3 regions of the Flectobacillus sp. genome follow, and region 3 is predicted to be linked to each of the others. Evidence: riboswitches for the same ligand, from Rfam matches in the RefSeq annotation. Region 3 holds a riboswitch; each other region holds the start of a gene.

Region 1 (7,280 bases), on a different contig from region 3:
TTTTTGCCACGCATCAATTTGTGACTTGGGTCATAAAGGTTCTTGTAATTTTGTGAACGTTTAGCAAATCGTTCTAATTCCGAAGCAGGCTTGTTTAATGCTTTTCCTAATTGATAAATACAAAAATCATCATACGCATATTCGAGTGTACGAGCAGCATTTTCGTTGATTTTTACGTCATAAGGCACATATCCTAAATCATTGTAGTATTTTACACCTTTACGACCTACCGATGACAATGGCCCTTCATTTTCACTGTTTTTCAACATGGCTTGATAGAGTGTTTCGACATCAAAACCTCTTATGCCTTTGATATAAGCATCAGCGATCAACGATGCTGAGTTTGAGCCAATCATACAATCGCGGTGTCCGGGACTTGCCCATTCTGGAAGGAATCCACTTTCCTTGTAGGCATTTACCAATCCTTCCATAATCTGTGAGTTCAAATTACGATGCATTAGGTTAAAGAATGGAAACACGGCGCGGAAGGTATCCCAAAATCCATTATCAGTAAACATATAACCAGGCAATACTTGACCATTATATGGGCTATAGTGAACTACTTTCCCTTTGGCATCTAGTTCATAGAATTTTCTTGGAAAAAGCATCGTACGATACAAACACGAGTAAAAAGTGCGAGTTTGGTCTACACTACCTCCTTCTACGGCAATTCTTGAAAGAGCTGTATTCCAAATGCCTTTTCCTAGATTTTTAATCTCTTCGAAAGATTGGCTTCCTACTTCTTTTAGGTTTATTTCAGCTTGTTCAAAACTGATAAAAGAAGAAGCAATTTTAGCAGTTACTTGCTCACCACGCTTTGAAATTTTGAAGCCAACAACAGCACCTACGTGGTTATCTGTAACAGACAATTCGTTCGCAAGTAATTCCTTTGCTTTCCAAACAGATTTGTAAGTAATAGGCTTATCAAATTGGATGATAAAATAGTTCTTGAAGTTTTCTGGAACTCCGCCACTATTTTTGGTCGAGTAACCAATAATCTGATTTTTTTCAGGAATAATTTTTACAAAAGAACCTTTGTCCAAAGCATCAATTACTACGAAAGCACTGTCAGTTTTGGGAAAAGTAAAACGCATGACCGCCGCGCGCTCGGTAGGTGTTATTTCGGTGGTCACATCATGATCGGCCAAATACACACTGTAGTAATAAGGCTTGGCAATTTCGGCTTTGTGCGAAAACCAGCTTGCACGTTGGTCTTCCTGAAAGCGAATTTTTCCCGTGATTGGCATAATCGCAAACTGACCATAATCGTTGATCCAGGGACTAGGTTGGTGAGTTTGTTTGAAGCCTCTAATTTTGTCGGCATCGTAGGTATAAGCCCAACCATCGCCCATTTTGCCAGTTTGTGGCATCCAGAAATTCATCCCCCAAGGCAAAGCGATAGCAGGATAGGTATTTCCAGTAGAAAGACTAGGTTTTGAGGCTGTCCCCATCAAGGGATTTATCCATTCTACGGGGTCGTTTACTTTTTCAACAGTTTGGGCTTGTGTGCCAAATGCCAAACTACCAAATAAGAGTGTTAAGATTTTTGAGTTTTTTAGAAAATGGGTCATTTTTTTAAAATTTCAGGGAGTAAAAAATGGTTGACTATAGAATTAAGGTAAAATATTGAGATTGGCTTTGAAGTTAACAGATTTGTTTGAAATGATTATACCCATTTGCATGAAGGACCAAAAAATAAAAGTTTGTTACATTCTCGATTTTTTTGAGTAAATTAAAGATGCACTTATTTTAAATCTATAAATCTTGCTAACAATTAAGTAATTTTACTTATTTTATTATTAATAATAAATACTCAAATTTGTAACATCAAAGTGCTTTTAAATGAAACAAGACTTTCGAGAGCCACCATTGTGGTTATCATAATAATATTTGGTGTAGTTCGGAATAGCGTATCGATTTAGTTGATACGCTATTTTTTTTGTCCTAATTTTTTCCATAACTTTGCCAACAGTTTATGGTGCTTTAGTTTTTCCCAGCAAAAACCTCAAAGCTTAATAGGGAATCAGGTGTGATACCTGAACTGTCCCCGCAACTGTAACACTCAATCGTGTCAACTCAATCCTCATAACCACTGAATTTATTTCGGGAAGGTTCGAGTTTGACGAGTGAAGTCAGGAGACCTGCCATAGATTATTCTTGATAGGCGCTTACGGAGGATGAGCAAAAATCGAGCGTTCGCAAAGTATTTTCGCTTTTTTTATTGACCATTATCAACATTTTTGAACAGTTCTCTGTGCTGCATTTTGCGGTATTGGAATGAATGTTTTGAAATGGGTGAATAAAAAAATGGAAGTTCAAATTCTAAATGTTTTATTCTTCAAAGTTATTTCCATCAGTGGTATTGCTTGCCTTATGTGCAAGTGTAGAAAGTATTGCCCAAAATTCAGAAAAGACTCAGGTGCTTGATGAGGTGATTGTTAGTACCAACAAATATCCTCAAAAGCAGTCGCAGTCAGGAAAAGTAGTAACAGTAATTGATGCGGCTACGATTCAACGTAGTAAAGGTAAAACTGTAGGCGAGTTGCTAAACCAGCAAGTTGGACTTACGGTTATTGGTTCTCAAAATACACTTGGCACAAACCAAGATTTGTATTTGCGTGGCGCTGGCGCTGGCTATACCTTGATTTTGGTCGATGGTTTGCCTGTATATGACCCCTCTGGTGCGTCTACGTCGTTTGACATCAACTTGATTGCAATCGACCAAATCGAGCGTATCGAGATTTTGAAAGGTGGTCAGTCAAGTTTATATGGTTCTGATGCTGTTGCAGGCGTCATTAATATCATTACTTTAAAAAATAGTGGTAAAAAATTAGGTCTCAGCGGAAGTTTGGCTGGTGGTAGCTATGATACCTACCGCGCAAGTGTAAATGCAGGTGGTCAGTACAAAAAAACGACCTATGGTTTGTCATGGAATGGCACAAAATCAAACGGTATTTCTGCGGCTAAACAGCCTGAGACTGCCAAAACTGCTTTTGACAATGACGGATTCAAGCAAAATAATTTTCAGGTAAAATTGGGTCAACAAGTGGGTGAAAACTTAACCTTAAGAGCTGATTTGATGAGTAATTATTACAAGACAGACTTGGATGCAGGGGCTTTCAAAGATGAAAAAGACTATACTTTTGAAAATAAAAACTTGCTTTGGTCTGTTGGTGGGGCATATCAATTGAAAAATGGCAAACTAACTGTCAATTTTCAGCAAACTAACGGTCAAAGGGTCTATGTCGACGATTCGGCACATGTAGAGGCTGGCGCTTTTGCTAACTATTCTTATGGCTATTATCGTGGTGTAGCAAGATTTGCGGAGGCTTATTATGCTCATACATTTTCTGATAAAATCAAATGGGTATTAGGAGTTGAAAATCGTTGGCAAAATACTGACCAAACCTATTTGTCTATCAGTAGCTACGGCCCTTATGAGAGCCCAGCGATAAAAGCGTCTACTGCCAATACCAGTTTGTTTAGCGGCTACACTTCTTTGAATTTACAAGACTTTAATGGCTTTGGTTTAGAGCTTGGTGGACGCTACAACAATCACTCTATTTATGGTAATAATTTTACGTATAACCTAAATCCGTTTTATTGGATTGGCGATAGATTAAAAGTATTAGCTACTTATTCTTCTAGCTACAAAGCACCTTCATTATACCAGTTATTTTCTCCTTACGGTAACGAAGCATTGAAGCCAGAGGTAGGCAAAACTGGCGAAATTGGTGCTCAGTATTTCAGTAAAAATCACCAATCATATATTCGTGGGGTGTACTTCAATCGCAATATCAAGGATGTGATTGCGTACATCAGTATCAACCAAGACCCGTGGGGACGCTATGTAAATTTGAGTCAGCAAAAAGATCATGGTTTCGAAGTTGATGCTCAATTAGGTATTGGTAAAGCACAAATCAAGGCCAATTATACTTTTGTAGATGGTGAAGTTACTACACAAGTGGCAGGAAAAGATACGACTTACGCTAATCTTTTCCGTCGTCCAAAACATTCGGTTAATGTAAATGTGGCTTACCAGATTTTGAAAAATTGGTCGGCACAGTTGGCACTTCGTTCAGTAAGCAAGGCTAGCAGTGGTCCTTACGACGATGCTAAAGTTATTCTAGGAAATTACACAACATTAGATTTTTATACAGAGTATCAAATCAACACGACGATTAAATTATTTTTTGATTTGAAAAACCTTACAGACAAGGAGTTTTCGGACGTACCTGGCTACAATACTCGCCGTCGTAATTTCATGGCTGGAGCAGTATTTAGTATTCACTAAAAGGCAAGGCAAGGTAGAAAGCACTGTTTTTCTGCCTTGCTAACAGTAAAAACGATTACAAACATGACAAAAACACAACTAAATCCACGTGTAAGTCTGCTACTATCAATTGTGATTTTGGTAGGAACAGCACGCCTGATTAATGCCTCGTGCCTCAATCCTTTGAGCAATTTTACGCCAATCGGTGCAATGGGCTTATTTGGAGGTACGTATTTTTCTCAACGCTGGAAAGCCTACGCTTTTCCATTATTGACACTTTTATTTTCTGACCTTATCATCAATGGGATGATTTACGGTGGCAAATACGGTATTATGTACAGTGGCTGGATGTACAATTATGCCATTTTTGCAGGAATTGTATTATTAGGAAAAGTTTTGATGAAAAAAGTAAATATTCAAAATTTCCTTTTGAGTGGTGTGGCGGCATCGGTGGGCTTTTGGTTGTTGGTTGACTTTGGTGTGTGGTTTGGCGGAGGCATGGATATTCGTACTGGTGGGCCACTTTCAAGAGATTTGAACGGACTAATCCAATGCTATATCCAAGGGTATCCGTATATGCTCAATTTCCTAGCAGGAACCTTGGGTTACGGTGCCGTGATGTTTGGCGCTATTGAATTTGCAAAAATAAAATTACCCAATATTGCCTTTGAACAAGCTTAGTATTTAGTTCTGAAAAATCTGGTTAATTTTTCAAAGTAACGTGCTTTAATTTCTCAATCAAACCTATAACCTATTGATTAATATATTCGGATCAAAATAGCATAGTTCTCACCTTTTTTTAATAATGAATAGTAGTTTTCGAATAAAAATTTTTAATAATCATTAGGTATTAAGCGATATGCCCTAGGCTAAGAGTCTAATAGTATTTCTTTGAAAACCACAGAAATAATTGCTGAAAGCTGATAGCCAAAACCCCAAAGCCATTTATTTAATATGAGAGCCTGTTCTTTTTTACCAGCTGCCACCCAAATGATTTATGATATGAATCTACAAAGTCATTTGTATGGTGTGACTTTTGAGTGTAGTACCCAATCTCGAAGCGAAAAGCCTATCGTGGTGCGTTGCGTGTTGGAGGATAACAACTACACGAGCGATGAGATTGATAAAATCTTTTCTTCCTACAAAGCACAAGGAAAAAGCTTGTATTATGTAGAGCAAGAGCGATTGGAAAAAGCCGCTCCTGATGTAGTTTTTACACAGGACGTTTGTGAGGTTTGTCAGATAGATACCGTGTGTACGGCAAGTGCGGTAGCTCAATTGCCAAAGGTGCCAGAATTGGTGGCGCTCACACCCAAAAATCTCAAGAATGTCTTTGATTGTGCTATTCAGATTGCAACAGCTTTGGGCAAAGAAGAGGCAGCCTACGAGTATTTATCCAAACTCAACGCTAGAATAGATGCTGTGATTGACACCCTACGAAAACACAAGGCGCCTGTTAGAAGAGTGAGTCTGTTAGAATGGATTCAGCCCGTATATAATTGTGGGCACTGGATACCTTACCAGATTGCTTTTGCGGGAGGAATAGATATGCTCAGCAACCCTGCGGGCTACAGCATTGTCACTGATTTCGATAAAATAAAGCGTTATAATCCAGAGGTTTTGGTAATTGCGCCTTGTGGATTCGAAACCGAACGCGCTAGAGAGGAGTTGTTCCTGCTTGAAAAACAACAGGGTTGGGAAGAGCTTCAAGCTGTTCAGAATAAACAAGTGTATTTGGCTGATTTTGATATGTTTACTCAACCAAGTGCCTCCACTTTGGTCAATGGGATAGAGGTATTGGCGGCATTATTTCATCCAGAAATTTTTGAAATTCCAGCACATTTAAAACACAAAGCTGTAAATATTTACGAATCAGTATTGGTATAAATAGAAGTGTTGAGTTTAGAGTGTCAAAATGTCTCTACCTAAAAAAATGAAATTCCAAATGCTGAAAGCCCCAAGCCAACAGCTATAAATATAATACCATGATTTGGATGATTACTGGCGGTGCCAGAAGTGGAAAAAGTAGCTACGGACAAAATCTAGCGCTCAGTTTTTCTCCATCCCCAACGTACCTTGCTACAGCAAGGCATTGGGATGGAGATTTTGAAAAACGAATCGAGCGCCATCGTGGCGACCGTGACGAGCGTTGGACCTTGATTGAAGAAGAAAAAAATATCAGTAAAGTAATTGAAGCCGAAAAAGTGTATATGATTGATTGCGTAACACTTTGGTTAACAAATTTTTTTATTGATGAAAAATATGATGTTGAGGCTTGCCTAATCAAAGCAAAACAGGAAATTGATGAATTAGCAAAGCTTAATGCTATCATTATTTTCATTACCAATGAACTAGGGATGGGCGTGCATGCAGAAACTGATATAGGTCGAAAATTTGTAGATTTGCAGGGATGGGTCAACCAATATCTTGCTCAAAAATCAACAAAAGCAACCTTGATGATAAGTGGTATTCCCGTACAGATTAAAGATTGAAATCGATTTTGCTTCGCAACTAACTGATTATGACAACACACAGAGCGCTTATGAATTGGTCGGGAGGTAAAGATTCGGCATTGAGTCTTTATCATGCGCTTAAAGACCCCAATTTGAGTGTCGAGACGCTTCTTACCTCGGTTAATGACTCCTTCAAACGCATTTCTATGCACGGAGTACGTGAAGAATTACTCCAACAGCAAGCCCAGAATATTGGTAAACCTCTTGTTACTCTTCGCTTACCCGAAACTGTTTCGATGGAGGAATATCAGCAACGAATGGCAGAAACACTTAATCCTTTATTGGCACAAGGAATTACCCATTCTATTTTTGGCGATATTTTTTTGGAAGACCTTCGCAAACATCGAGAAGAACGTTTGGCTCAGCAAGGCATTACGGGTGTTTTTCCTATTTGGAAAAGGGATTCGATGGAATTGTTAGAAGAATTTTGGTCTTTAGGTTTTCAAACGATTGTCGTGAGTGTAAATGGTAATCTTTTAGATAAAAGCTTTTGT
Region 2 (7,280 bases), on a different contig from region 3:
TTCTTCGTAGGTATCCACTAATTCCCATCCTTGACGATCCATCAAGTTAAAAATATCTACTTTACTATTAAAAAATAACGGTTTTCGATTTGCGTCGGTCACCTCCTGTTCACGAGGGGAAGTACCTTGTCCATAATCCAGAAAAACAGATAGCTTGGTTGCAAGCCATGCTTTTTCGGCTTTTATTGTGATATAATTCACATTTCGGATAGCATTTAATGATTGGCCGTTTACATAGATTGTCTGAGCTTTGGCAAACACAAGTCCTAAGAGCCAAAAGCAAAAGGCAAGCACAATTTTTTTCATTGCTGGTAGGGTTATTACGATTAACGGGTTTTGTCTAAGTATTTTAGGAAGATTTAGAAAACGTTTTACTTCTTGAACAATATTCCTTTGAGTTCGGCTTCAAAAACTTCGAATAGCTCAGTACAAATTAGGTTACAAGTTAGAATTTTCTTCAGTTTTTACAAGAAACTTTTATAATTTTCGTAAGTTTTGATGTCGAATCTGGTGTAAAAAATAAAAGACCGAACGTTTTTCGGGGGGCGTTCGGTCTTTTCTCTGTTAAAGTTTACAATTCGATAGCATGAGATGAATTATTAACTTATTACAAAATTGGTAATAATTACTCATAAATAAAATAAGTATTAATACTTATTTAGATAAATAAATGTTTTTAACAAAACGTCATAATTGCGTCTTAAGCCAAGTTAGCTACAGCACAGAAGTATGAAAAAAGCGGCCGAAAATTGTTTCTCAACCGCTTTTTTAATCAAATATATAGCATCATCCTACTTCAAAATTCTGGATAACTTGTGTCAATCATCAAACAATCTCTTCCTCAAAAGCTATGAAATTAACGAGTTTTTGTTGCTCGTTAAAAATAGGTTCTATCCGAACATCACACCAATAAGGTTCGCCATCTTTGCGATAGTTGATAAGTTTTCCTTCAAACTTTTTTTCTTCCAACAAACAAGCCTTAATAGCTGACCTTGTAAGTGGGTCGGTTTCTTTTCCTTGTAAAAAACTTGGTTTTTTTCCCAGAGCTTCTTGTACTTGGTAGCCAGTCATGTTGGCAAAACCATGATTTACCCACTGAATGGTTTGCTGCCTATTGGTAATTACTACGGCATGTTGAGGGTCTTGAATAAATTCTCTGAAATGATACAAATCAAAATCCCATTTTTGTACATGTGCCATTCTACTCACACACTCATATTCATGTTGCAATGCATCGCTGAGTCTTGCAGGGCGACGCATAAATTCCATACCAGTCAAAATTGGCATCGAGTTATTTACACTTGAGAAAGTGTCGCAGAAGGTTTTAGGACTGAGCTGCATCATGGTCTTTAAAATGGGTTTTAATGAGAGACTTTATACAAGTGTTGCACAAACATTGTCCTTGGTATTGATTTAAACTCAACTGTCTCAATTGTTGAGTTTGTTCAAAGTTTAATGTTAGTTGTTGACAATCGCAATGCGCTATCTCGTCAACTTTACATTGAAATGGTTGTTGGCAACGTGGACAATGAATTTGTATTTTCAACATTATATCAATGATAACTCTAAAAAATGATAATTGTTATGAATTAATTTTTCTCTTTGAATTACTTCAATGGGATATTGAAACAAGGGGCAATCTAATACTACAGTGTGGAACTCTCCGTTTTCGCCACAAACATCCACTCCCCGAGCTTCCAAATCTTCTACTGTTTTGGCATCCATAATTCTTCCTAAAAAAGATGCGCCCAAAGTATCATTACAAGATACAATCATGGTTTTTATCCCTGACTCAATCATCGTAAATACTAATTCCTTACGGTTCTTTTTCCAAAGTGGCAAGTGACAGTTGAGCTGAGCCTCGGCACAAACTTTTTCTTCCCATTCACGATGCGGCTGTAGATCTATATCTCCAAAAACGGCATCTGTCAATTGGTATTCATTAGTCAGCGACTTGAGACGTGCGATGTATTTTTCGGTATAATTGTCCCAAGAGGTACTAATTGTAACACTTGGACAGCCAATAGCCTTGGCTTGAGCATCCAGAATAGCTGGGCTCAAACCATGCGAACGTGAGCGGTCGCCCCATTCGTTAAGTGTTGTAAAAATGACGGTAGGTCGTTGATTCATTTGCATTAAAGCAAAACAAGAATCCTTACCACCAGACCAAGAGCAAAGGAGGTTCATTTTTTGAGGGTAAAGGCACTAGGCAAGAGGCACTAGTGGCATAATTACTGGATGTAAAATTCCTAAGCATTAAACAATGCTATCTTATTCTAACTAAAAACTATTGCCTCTTGCCTAATGCCTAGTGCCTATTTTAAAACAGCAAACTCAACCCAATACTTGCATTGAATCGGCGGGTTTGGTAGCCTGTAATTTCTACAAATTGGGTATTCAATATATTTCTTAAATCAGCGTATGCTTTGATTTTTGAATTGATGCGATATTCACCATATACATCTAATAATTGATACGCATCCAAGTCTACATTGATAGATTTGAATTGGTCATTGTCATAATAGGTATCTTTGCGAGTACCTACGCCTCTCAAAGTTGAACTCACATATAATTTTGAAGTAGCCTGATAACCCAAACTCAAGGTAAAGGCATTTTCTGGACGACGAATCAAATTTTTATAAGTCGTGTCTTTTCCTGCCACTTTGGTTGTTAGCTCGCCAATTTGGTGCGTATAGGTAGCCGAAAGATTAAACTTGCCTAACTGTGCTTGAGCATCCAACTCTAAACCTTTACTTGCTTGCTTGTTAAAATTAACATACTTGCCATACGGCGCAGTACTAATTGACTGAAAAATAATCACATCATTGATGGTTGTATTGAAATACACCGCTCGAAAATAGGATTGTTGATTATTGCTAAACAACTGAAAACCGCCTTCTTGCGTGAATGACTTTTCAGGATTCAAGGCTGTATTGCCATAAGGAGAATACAATTGATACAACGTTGGCGACTTGAAACTTGAGTAGAAGTTGGCTAATACTTTTAAGTTTTTACCCAATAAATAATAAGGATTGAGCGTGTAGGTAAAATTATTTCCGTACAAAGAATGATGATTGTAACGACCACCCGCTTCAGCGCCAAAACCACCCAAATTATTCAAAGTAAACGAGGTATAACCACTCACCTGATTTACATTGGCTAAGGCATCGCTCAATGGCGCATCTTCATAAGGGCCCCAATCGCTGATAGACAAATACGTTTGGTTCATTTTCTGAGTGCGATATTCTGCACCGACCAACCAAGTTATATTTTTACCCAAACTCCAACTACCATATAATTCGGCATAGTTGGTTTTGGCACCATAATTACTCGCCGAATACTTATCATAGGCATCAGGAGCCACATAGTTAGAATCGTTGATATAGCTACGTTTGAGGTCGTTGTAATGGTAATTGGCCACTAATTTGCCTCCTCCTACAAAATACTCCGCACCTACTCCTATCTGTGTGCTTCGGCTATTTGCTACAAAATCTTTGTCGTCGCTAAACGCCCCATTATCAATGTCGGCACGATAAGTTTCGTTTGTTACAAAAACTTTGGTTGTAAGGTTTTCTCCAAATTTTTGCTGAAACTGAGCACGAAACGCATCTTGATTAAAGGCATCTTTTTCGTTCAGATTATCATCTTTTTTATTGGCTGCTTGCGAAATTCCTTTTGAGTACAACTTGGTATATGCCACAGCATAACTCGAATTTTTACTCAATGTACCACTTAAATTCAGTGCACCCTTCCATGTACCATAACTGCCTCCCGAAAGGTTAGCTTGTGCGCTAAACGGCTTATTATCAGCTTTTTTACGAATAATATTAATAACGCCTCCTACAGCATCCGAGCCGTAAAGGGTGGATTGTCCGCCTTTCAAAATCTCAATTCTTTCGATTTGGTCGATTGAAATAACGTTTAAGTCAAAATAATTACCAATCGTAGAAGGGTCATTTAATGGAATGCCATCCATCAACAACAAAGCATAGCCATTACTTAAGCCTCGTATACTAACTTCTTGGTTTGCCCCAAGTGTTAGTTGAGAGCCTACTACCTGCATACCTACTTGCTGATTGAGGAGCTCTCCAAGTGATTTGCCTACATTCCGCTCCAAAATTTCTTTGGAAATAACGGTTAAAACTTTTCCTGTCTGTAATTGTTTTTGAGGTACTTTATTGGCCGTAACTACAACTTCGTTAAGGTTTGTTACCTTGTTTTGAGCCATACTCAGGCTTGCCATACAAAGTAATCCAGAACAGAAAAATAAAGATTTAAACATTGATTTGATAATTGTTTTCTAGCTAAATATCAATTCCTAAACCTAAAAAATAGGTTTGATGATTGGATATAAAAGAATAGAAAATGAACAGAAAAGCGAACGCTCAGCAACAATTCATCCACCGTAAATTGTACCAAGAATAGATAAAAGGCAGGTCTCCTGACTTGTTTCATCGACTTCGAGCCTTCCCGCCGCAAGGGCAGTGGCCATGAAGATTGAATTCGACACAAAACGAAACTTACAGTTGCGGGGACAGTTTAGGCTTTTCACCTAATTCCCTATTAAGCTTTGACACTTCCAAGATTTGAAGCATAAAGCACCTATATCTACCACAAAGGTAGTAAATTGTGATTGAGGGAATTAGAGAATTCTGAATTCTTTTCAATTTTAGAATCCTATTTTATGACTATCTGGGTATTCGTTAAACAGGTTTTAAAAACTATCAAAGCCTAAATTGCTTAACTTTACCTTTACAAAATATTTTGTCAAAATTGCCCTATGGAATTCAGAACGCCAATAAATATAGAAAAATCGCCCTTTCAAATACAACTTCAATCCAAGATATTGACAGTCGGTTCATGCTTTGCACAAGTTATTGGACAAAAGCTTGAGGAAAACAAAATTGCCACAGATGTGAACCCTTTTGGGACTTTGTTTAACCCCATGTCTATTTTCAAACTTTTGAATCCTGGCTATCAAAACGTCGACGAGCGGCTGTTTGTGCAACACCAGCAAACATGGTTTCACTATGATTTTCACTCACAGTTTTTTGCAACTCAACAAGCGTCTTTAAAGGAATTATTGAATCATAACCTAGCAAAAATTCAGATTCAGCAATATGATTTCTTGGTTTTGACTTTCGGAACTGCATTTGTACATCAGCTCAAAGCTACGCCAAGCTATGTAGCCAATTGTCATAAAATGCCTGCAAGTTTATTCGAAAAGGACTTATTGAGTGTGAAGGATATTTGTAAAAAATTCGCCGAGATACACAAAGCCATTAGTGAGTTGAACCCTTCTTTAAGAATCATTATTACCGTTTCGCCAGTGCGACATACCAAAGAAGGACTGGCCGAAAATCAATTATCTAAATCAATTCTTCGAACTGCGTGCCATTATCTCAGTACTGATTATGAAAATGTTACGTATTTTCCATCCTACGAAATCATGATAGACGACCTCCGTGATTATCGTTTTTACAAAGCCGACATGATTCATCCGAATGAAGTGGCGGAGCAATATATTTTTGAGCAGTTCGTAAAAACCTATTTCTCAGATGATTTACAAGCTTTTTTGCCCAAATGGCAACAAATTAAAAAAGCTTTGACTCACAAACCTTTCGATATTACATCAGAGGCACATCAGAAGTTTTTAAAAAATGTATTAAAGCAATTAGAGGTAATAGAAAACCAAGTAGATATATCGGCAGAGAAACAGCAGATTTTGGCGCAAATCGTGAAAGAGATTAATCGTTAACGGTATATTCGCTATCTGTATTGACAAAACTTGAAGGAGAATTTCAACACTCTCTCAATAGAAAATTACTCAATAAAAAAGCCCCAGTGGTTAGCTGGGGCTTATCAGAGCTTCAAAGTTAAATAGTTGTTTTGAGTTTAGTAAATTAATCAAATTGGTACTTTCATAGTTTGTCACTTACGGTGACCCTAAAATTTTATCATTTTAAAATTCGCTCTGAAAATATCTTTAAGATTTTGGCTTATTAAAGCTGCAATCTGTTGTTTCAATTATTATTATAAAATCTTCAATAGATTGTTTTTGGATATTGCTAACTGATTAGCTTTACAAAGGTAAAAGCATTTTTTGAATAAAATATAATTTTAACAATTTTTTTTTAAACAAAATAAACAAAATCTTCTATTTACTCTTTTTATACCAAAAACAAATCTTGGATTAGTACCAAAAAGTATTTTATCTAAAAAAGCAATTTCAAGTCTTTAATTAGCTTAAAAAAACGCCCGAAAGGCATATATTGCCACATCTAAAAAAAATAAATCCTTTCCCTAGAAGAGAAAGGATTTAAAAATTATCCAAAAACAATCTCAAAAAAATTAAGTCCCTTTCGGTAGGCTTAATATTTCGGCTGAAGGTCGAAACCTTCGGTGTGCATTAAACCATTTCACTTATTTTTCTAATACCACGATAGAATTCACGAGGTATTTATCATTAGCGGTACGAAGGTTATAGACCTTTTCGACCGTACGATAGTCTGAATTAGTTGAAAATACTTTATAGCGATTAAAAGTATGCATATCGCTATTGTACATCAACACTTGTTCACCTACTTTTAAATTTCCTAATTTGGCATGCCCCGTAGTAGTAAGCACAGGATGATTGGCTGTACCTTCCAATTCGGTTAATTGAAAAAGTGGTTGTGTTGAAGCAAAAGCTTGGTCTTCGGCGTCGCTCAATAATACTTTTACAATGCCAAAAGACTTATGGTCGTGCTCGATTACTTCATCTACAAGCGTTGTTTCGGCTTTGTTGGTTAGGGTGTTGTAAGACATCACAAACTCACCAGCTTTTACGTCGGCAATAGACTTTTGGGCACCATCAGCCATAGTTACAGTGGCTGTCTCAGGAAAACAATATTCGTATTTATCTTCTGCGCCATGCTCAGCGCCCGAAGCGCCCCCTGTAAATTCTTTTGCTAATACAAAAGCTACACAAGAAGAAAATCCAGATACGGCTTTTTCACCATCTTTTAGGTCATCGATATATTTGCCCCAAACTTCTTTTTCGGCCATCGGATTGGGCACTACTAAGTTGATTTTTTTGCCATCTTTAGGCGTTGTAAAAACCATCAAAGAGCCCATTTCCTTCATTTCGGCAGTTTCTAAGACTTTGTATAAATATATACGACGCTCTTTTCCATCTGAGAATTTGAAGATGTATGGTGGGTTGCTGTTATCCAATACATAAGCTCCCTCTTTAATATATGTATCCTTGTCAGGATTTTTGACTGCAATTTTCTTAAGCG
Region 3 (4,981 bases):
GAATATCTGTCACATAAGCATTGCTTTGTCCGATGAGTTTTTGTGCTGTTTTTAAAGAGGTATAGCTCTGAACTTTGTCTATCTCACCGAGTCCCGATTGGAAATAACCTACCACTTTCAAGGGGAATCTATCGCCTTTGGCGGTGGTCACTTGCACCACATCGCCAATATTTGCCAGCATTTTGTCTGCTAAGCCTTTTCCCAAAATAATACTATTCGGAATATTCTTCAAATCTATGTACGAGCCATCAGTAACATAGTCGCCGAAGGAGAAAAGTCTTGCTTCTGCCTCTACATCTATTCCGTTGACTACGCCTGTTACATCCGTTTCGCCCACATTGAAAAATACTTGGGCAATCATTTTGGGGGAAATTCCCAAAACACGTTTGTCTTTTTTTAGCGTACTAATGATGGCAGCGCTGTTGGCAATCTGAGCATTTTTTCCATTAGGTTTAATAGACCTGATAAAATTATGGTATTTCTGGTAGCGATTATCGAGCAAAATAGGCTGATTTTCATTGGCTTTTATTTCGTTAAAAAGTCGAACATGAGGGGTTCTATTCAAGACTAAGCTATCCAAGAGGTCGTTGAGCCCGTTCATAAAACCCAACAATGCGATGAACATCGTAATACTAAACATCACACCAACGGCAGCCACCAAGGTTTGTTTCCAACGAGCCAAGGATAGCGATTGAGCAATATTCCAAATCAGTGGGTAGTTCATAGTGCAGGTTTTTGGATAGCGTCTTGGGCAGTAATTCCTGATAAAATTTCGACACGTTGGAAGTCTTTCAGTCCAACTTTTACAGCTCTTTTTTGACCATCTTTGTCCAAAACAAACTGTTCATCCACCAAATAATTTCTTGGAATTGTCAATACCTTGGGTCTTTCGGCAGTAATGATATTTGCTTCCACATTGAGGTTGGGATACAATACTTCTGGTTGTGCTATGAAGCTCGCTTTTACCGTAAAAGTCCTAGTTTTTTCATTCATCAAAGGGTCGATGCCGTTGACTTTTGCTTCAAATACTTGTTTGTCATAACTATCCAGCGTGAGTAATACTTTTTGTCCAATTTTGACACGAGTAATATCATCTTCGTCGATTTGTAGCTCAAGCATAAAAACCTTGGCATCGCCGATGATAGCGACAGGATTTTGGATTGAGACCATTTCTCCGATTTCTTTAGAAAAACTATAAATGCGTCCTGAGACCTCGGCACGAACGGCAAAATCTGAAGCAATACTCTTGGCTAATGCGACATTTTTGGCAGATTGTTCAGCAGAAAATTTGATCTGACGACGCAATTCGCTCACTCGTATCTCGGCTGATTGAAAAGCTGTTTGGGAATTATGATAGGCTAATTCACGCTGTTCTTGGTCGACCTTCGTTCCGATTTGTTGTTGCCAAAGCGCATTTTGACGACGCCAAAGCAGTGAATCATTCTTGAGTTTTTGATAGGCTAAATCTTTGGCGATAACAGCGTCTCGCAGACGTTCTTGATTTGATTTTATAGAAGCATTATCAAAATTCAACTCTGCATTTTCGATATTGAGTTTAGCGCTAGGGTTAGCAATTTCGAATAGTATTTGCCCTTTTTCCACAAAATCACCCTCTTTTATCTTCAGCGAAGAAATAATACCTGAGTTTTTGGGAAAAACTTGGTATTGATTGACACTTTTAACCACACCTGAAGCATAAACTGATTCAGAAATAGCCTGAATTTGAGGGTATATCGTTTCCACTTTTTTCTTACAGCCCGTGATCAGAGCTACCATGAATATTCCTGCCAACCAATGTTTCATCTTATGTGTCAACTTTTAGGATAATAGTTAAACCTCTATCCGATTTCGTGTTTTAGAATAGTTAAAATTAGAATTTTTTTTGAGATACAATCATGAGCTAAGTTGGTTGATGATTTGATTATGGTCAAAATATCGTTGAAATAGACAGGTGAAAATTTAGCGTTTAATAAAAATTTTTCACTTTTAATTATACAATAAATAGATGTTTTATCTAATTATTATGAATTATTATTTGTTATTATCTAATTTTTAAACAAATAGTAGTGAAGAGTAAAAATGTAAAAGATTGCTCATATACCTTTGTCCTATCCATTTTACACATCAATCGGAAAAGTAGTATCAAAGTGATGCTTTGATTTAAAAAGGAATCGTGTGTGAATCACGAACAGACGTGCTACTGTATTTAACCGCTCTTCGGAGCAAGTCGTGTACAAGATATCCATTGTTCCAGCTGGAATGAGAAGGAGTACAACGATGTTATAAGTCAGGAGACTTGCTGCTTTTCTCAATGACAAGACTCTCACGAATAGGGTGTTGGACGCGCATTGATTTTTCAAACTCATTTACGAATGAGTAATTGAGCGTATTAGTGATTTCGATAAACTAGTAGCTCTATTGATATACATTTCGGGTCAGCTTTTGTTAAACATCAAAATGTGGTGTTTATGATGTTTGCTTTCGAGAAAGCCGAAAGCTGATACCTGAAAACTTTTGAAAAATCTGTTCCACTCGTTGAAGGTTTTGTGTGTTGTGCCTAAATGGTTGAGTATTTCATTTTTAAACATTCAACCAACATGCTTACTCACATCCTTGGCTATCCACGAATCGGTAGCAAAAGAGAACTCAAAAAAGCCTGCGAACAATTCTGGTCAGGCAAAATCAGTAAAGAAGAATTACAGTCTCAGGCGTATCAGTTGAGACTAGAACACTGGAAAATCCAGCAGGAAAATGGTATTGACCTTATTCCAAGCAACGATTTTTCATTGTATGATCATGTATTAGATTTGTCTTTGACCTTAGGGGTAATTCCACAACGCTATCAAGCTTTAGTGGATGGAAAGTCTAGCAAGGAATTAGAAATATACTTTGCCATGGCACGTGGCTATCAAAAGGAGGGTTTTGATGTCGTAGCCTGCGAGATGACCAAATGGTTTGATACCAATTACCACTATATCGTTCCTGAGTTTACTAAAAATCAACAATTCTATAGATTTTCGAATAAACCTGTTCAAGAATTTGAGGAGGCAAAACGCTTGGATATCGTTACAAAACCAGTCTTAATTGGTCCAGTTTCCTATTTGCTTTTAGGTAAAGAAAAGGAAAAAGGATTTAACCGTTTAGACTTGATTCAACGTTTGTTGCCTGTTTATATCGAGTTATTGCAAGAACTCGAAAGTCGTGGTGCACATACTATTCAAATCGATGAACCATATTTGGTCATGGATTTGACAGAAAAAGAGAGGACAGTTTTTCAAGAGGTTTACCAACAAATCAGAAAAGCATTGCCAGCGCTTCAAATTGTTTTGGCAACTTATTTTGAATGTTCTGGCGATAATTTAGCCACTACTTTGAGTTTGCCTGTCGACTGCCTTCATGTTGATTTAGTTCGTTGTCCATCTCAATTAGGAGATATTCTGAATCATGAAGATTTTGTGAATGGAACTACCAAACTTTCATTAGGCTTGGTAGATGGTCGAAATATTTGGAAAAATGATTTTACCAACTCCTTAAGTTTCATTGAAAAAGCCCTTTCAAAGCTTGGCGAAGACCGTGTTTGGATTGCGCCATCATGTTCATTGTTACATACGCCTTATGATTTGGATTTGGAAAAAGACGAAAGTGTATTAACTCCGACGATTAAAAACTGGATGGCTTTTGCTAAACAAAAATTGAAAGAAGTTCGTACATTAGCAGATTTGACAAAACCCCAATTATTTAGCAGTTTGGCTTCTGTTTTGACAGAAAACCAACAAGCTATTGAAAGTAGAAAGTCTTCAACATTGATTCACCGACCAACGGTTAAAGCCCAAATTCAAGGTATTAAAAATGCCGATTTTGAGCGCGAAGCACCATTTACACTTCGCCAGTCGATTCAGAAAGAATTGTTACAATTGCCATTGTTGCCTACCACAACGATTGGTTCTTTTCCACAAACAACAGAGGTGCGTCAGTTGAGAGCTAATTATAAAAAAGGTCTGATTTCTGACGAAGTTTATACACAACAAGTAGAAACGGAAATCAAAAAGGCCATTCATTGGCAAGAAGAATTGGGCTTGGATGTCTTGGTGCATGGCGAATTTGAGCGCAATGACATGGTAGAATACTTTGGGGAGTTATTATCTGGATATGTATTTTCTCAAAATGGTTGGGTACAAAGTTACGGCAGCCGTTGTGTGAAGCCTCCGATTATTTTTGGAGATATTGAGCGCAAGGAAGATATGACCGTTCGCTGGACAAAATTTGCCCAAGCGCAAACGACAAAGATTGTAAAAGGAATGCTCACAGGACCAATCACCATGCTACAGTGGTCGTTTGTGAGAGACGACCAACCAAGACGATTAACGGCATTTCAGTTGGCATTGGCCATTCGCGAGGAAGTTGTTGCTTTGGAAAAAGCAGGTATCAAAATTATTCAAATTGACGAACCTGCAATTCGTGAAGGTTTGCCACTTAGAAAAGAAAATGCACCAATTTACTTGGATTGGGCGGTAAAAGCCTTTCGTTTGAGCGCTTCAGGCGTATCTAATCGTACCCAAATACATACGCATGCCTGTTATTCAGAATTCAATGATATTATCGATTCGATTGCTGATTTGGATGCTGATGTCATTACGATAGAAACTTCTCGTTCGCAAATGGAGTTATTGGATGCTTTTGCAGAGTTTAAATATCCAAACGAAATTGGACCAGGGGTATATGATATTCACTCGCCACGAGTACCGACGGTTGAGGAAATTACAACACTTTTGGAAAAAGCATTGACCTATATTCCATTAGAAAACCTATGGGTAAATCCTGATTGTGGACTGAAGACTCGTCACTGGGAAGAAACTGAAAAAGCCTTGAAAAACATGGTAGGCGCTGCCGAAGCCTTAAGAGCAGAAGTTGGCGTAACCTTAAAATAGGCCTATCCTGAATTGAGTGATTGGTGATTGAGTGCATGAGTGATTATGTTTTA

What was found. A riboswitch is a leader RNA that binds a small molecule or an ion and turns the genes downstream of it on or off. The one in region 3 is predicted to bind cobalamin.
Region 1: linked by a shared signal. The riboswitch ahead of ACOVQ4_RS14655 (TonB-dependent receptor plug domain-containing protein) and the one ahead of metE (5-methyltetrahydropteroyltriglutamate--homocysteine S-methyltransferase) in region 3 are both predicted to bind cobalamin.
Region 2: linked by a shared signal. The riboswitch ahead of ACOVQ4_RS13665 (TonB-dependent receptor plug domain-containing protein) and the one ahead of metE (5-methyltetrahydropteroyltriglutamate--homocysteine S-methyltransferase) in region 3 are both predicted to bind cobalamin.

What each region holds. Positions count from the first base shown of each region.
Region 1 is NZ_JBMLSD010000323.1:813-8,092, forward strand. Features, by position in the region: gene ACOVQ4_RS14650 (GH92 family glycosyl hydrolase) at 1-1,571, opposite strand, end outside; cobalamin riboswitch at 1,960-2,163, shown strand; gene ACOVQ4_RS14655 (TonB-dependent receptor plug domain-containing protein) at 2,327-4,294, shown strand; gene ACOVQ4_RS14660 (DUF6580 family putative transport protein) at 4,358-4,954, shown strand; gene ACOVQ4_RS14665 (ABC transporter substrate-binding protein) at 5,228-6,160, shown strand; gene ACOVQ4_RS14670 (bifunctional adenosylcobinamide kinase/adenosylcobinamide-phosphate guanylyltransferase) at 6,259-6,765, shown strand; gene ACOVQ4_RS14675 (diphthine--ammonia ligase) at 6,795-7,280, shown strand, end outside.
Region 2 is NZ_JBMLSD010000302.1:31,001-38,280, forward strand. Features, by position in the region: gene ACOVQ4_RS13645 (hypothetical protein) at 1-306, opposite strand, end outside; gene ACOVQ4_RS13650 (PAS domain-containing protein) at 826-1,344, opposite strand; gene ACOVQ4_RS13655 (cysteine-rich CWC family protein) at 1,325-1,549, opposite strand; gene ACOVQ4_RS13660 (diphthine--ammonia ligase) at 1,549-2,187, opposite strand; gene ACOVQ4_RS13665 (TonB-dependent receptor plug domain-containing protein) at 2,321-4,282, opposite strand; cobalamin riboswitch at 4,415-4,620, opposite strand; gene ACOVQ4_RS13670 (GSCFA domain-containing protein) at 4,781-5,758, shown strand; gene ACOVQ4_RS13675 (Hint domain-containing protein) at 6,424-7,280, opposite strand, start outside.
Region 3 is NZ_JBMLSD010000299.1:75-5,055, reverse strand. Features, by position in the region: partial or broken gene ACOVQ4_RS13480 (ABC transporter permease) at 1-724, opposite strand, end outside; gene ACOVQ4_RS13475 (efflux RND transporter periplasmic adaptor subunit) at 721-1,803, opposite strand; cobalamin riboswitch at 2,121-2,318, shown strand; gene metE (5-methyltetrahydropteroyltriglutamate--homocysteine S-methyltransferase) at 2,598-4,928, shown strand.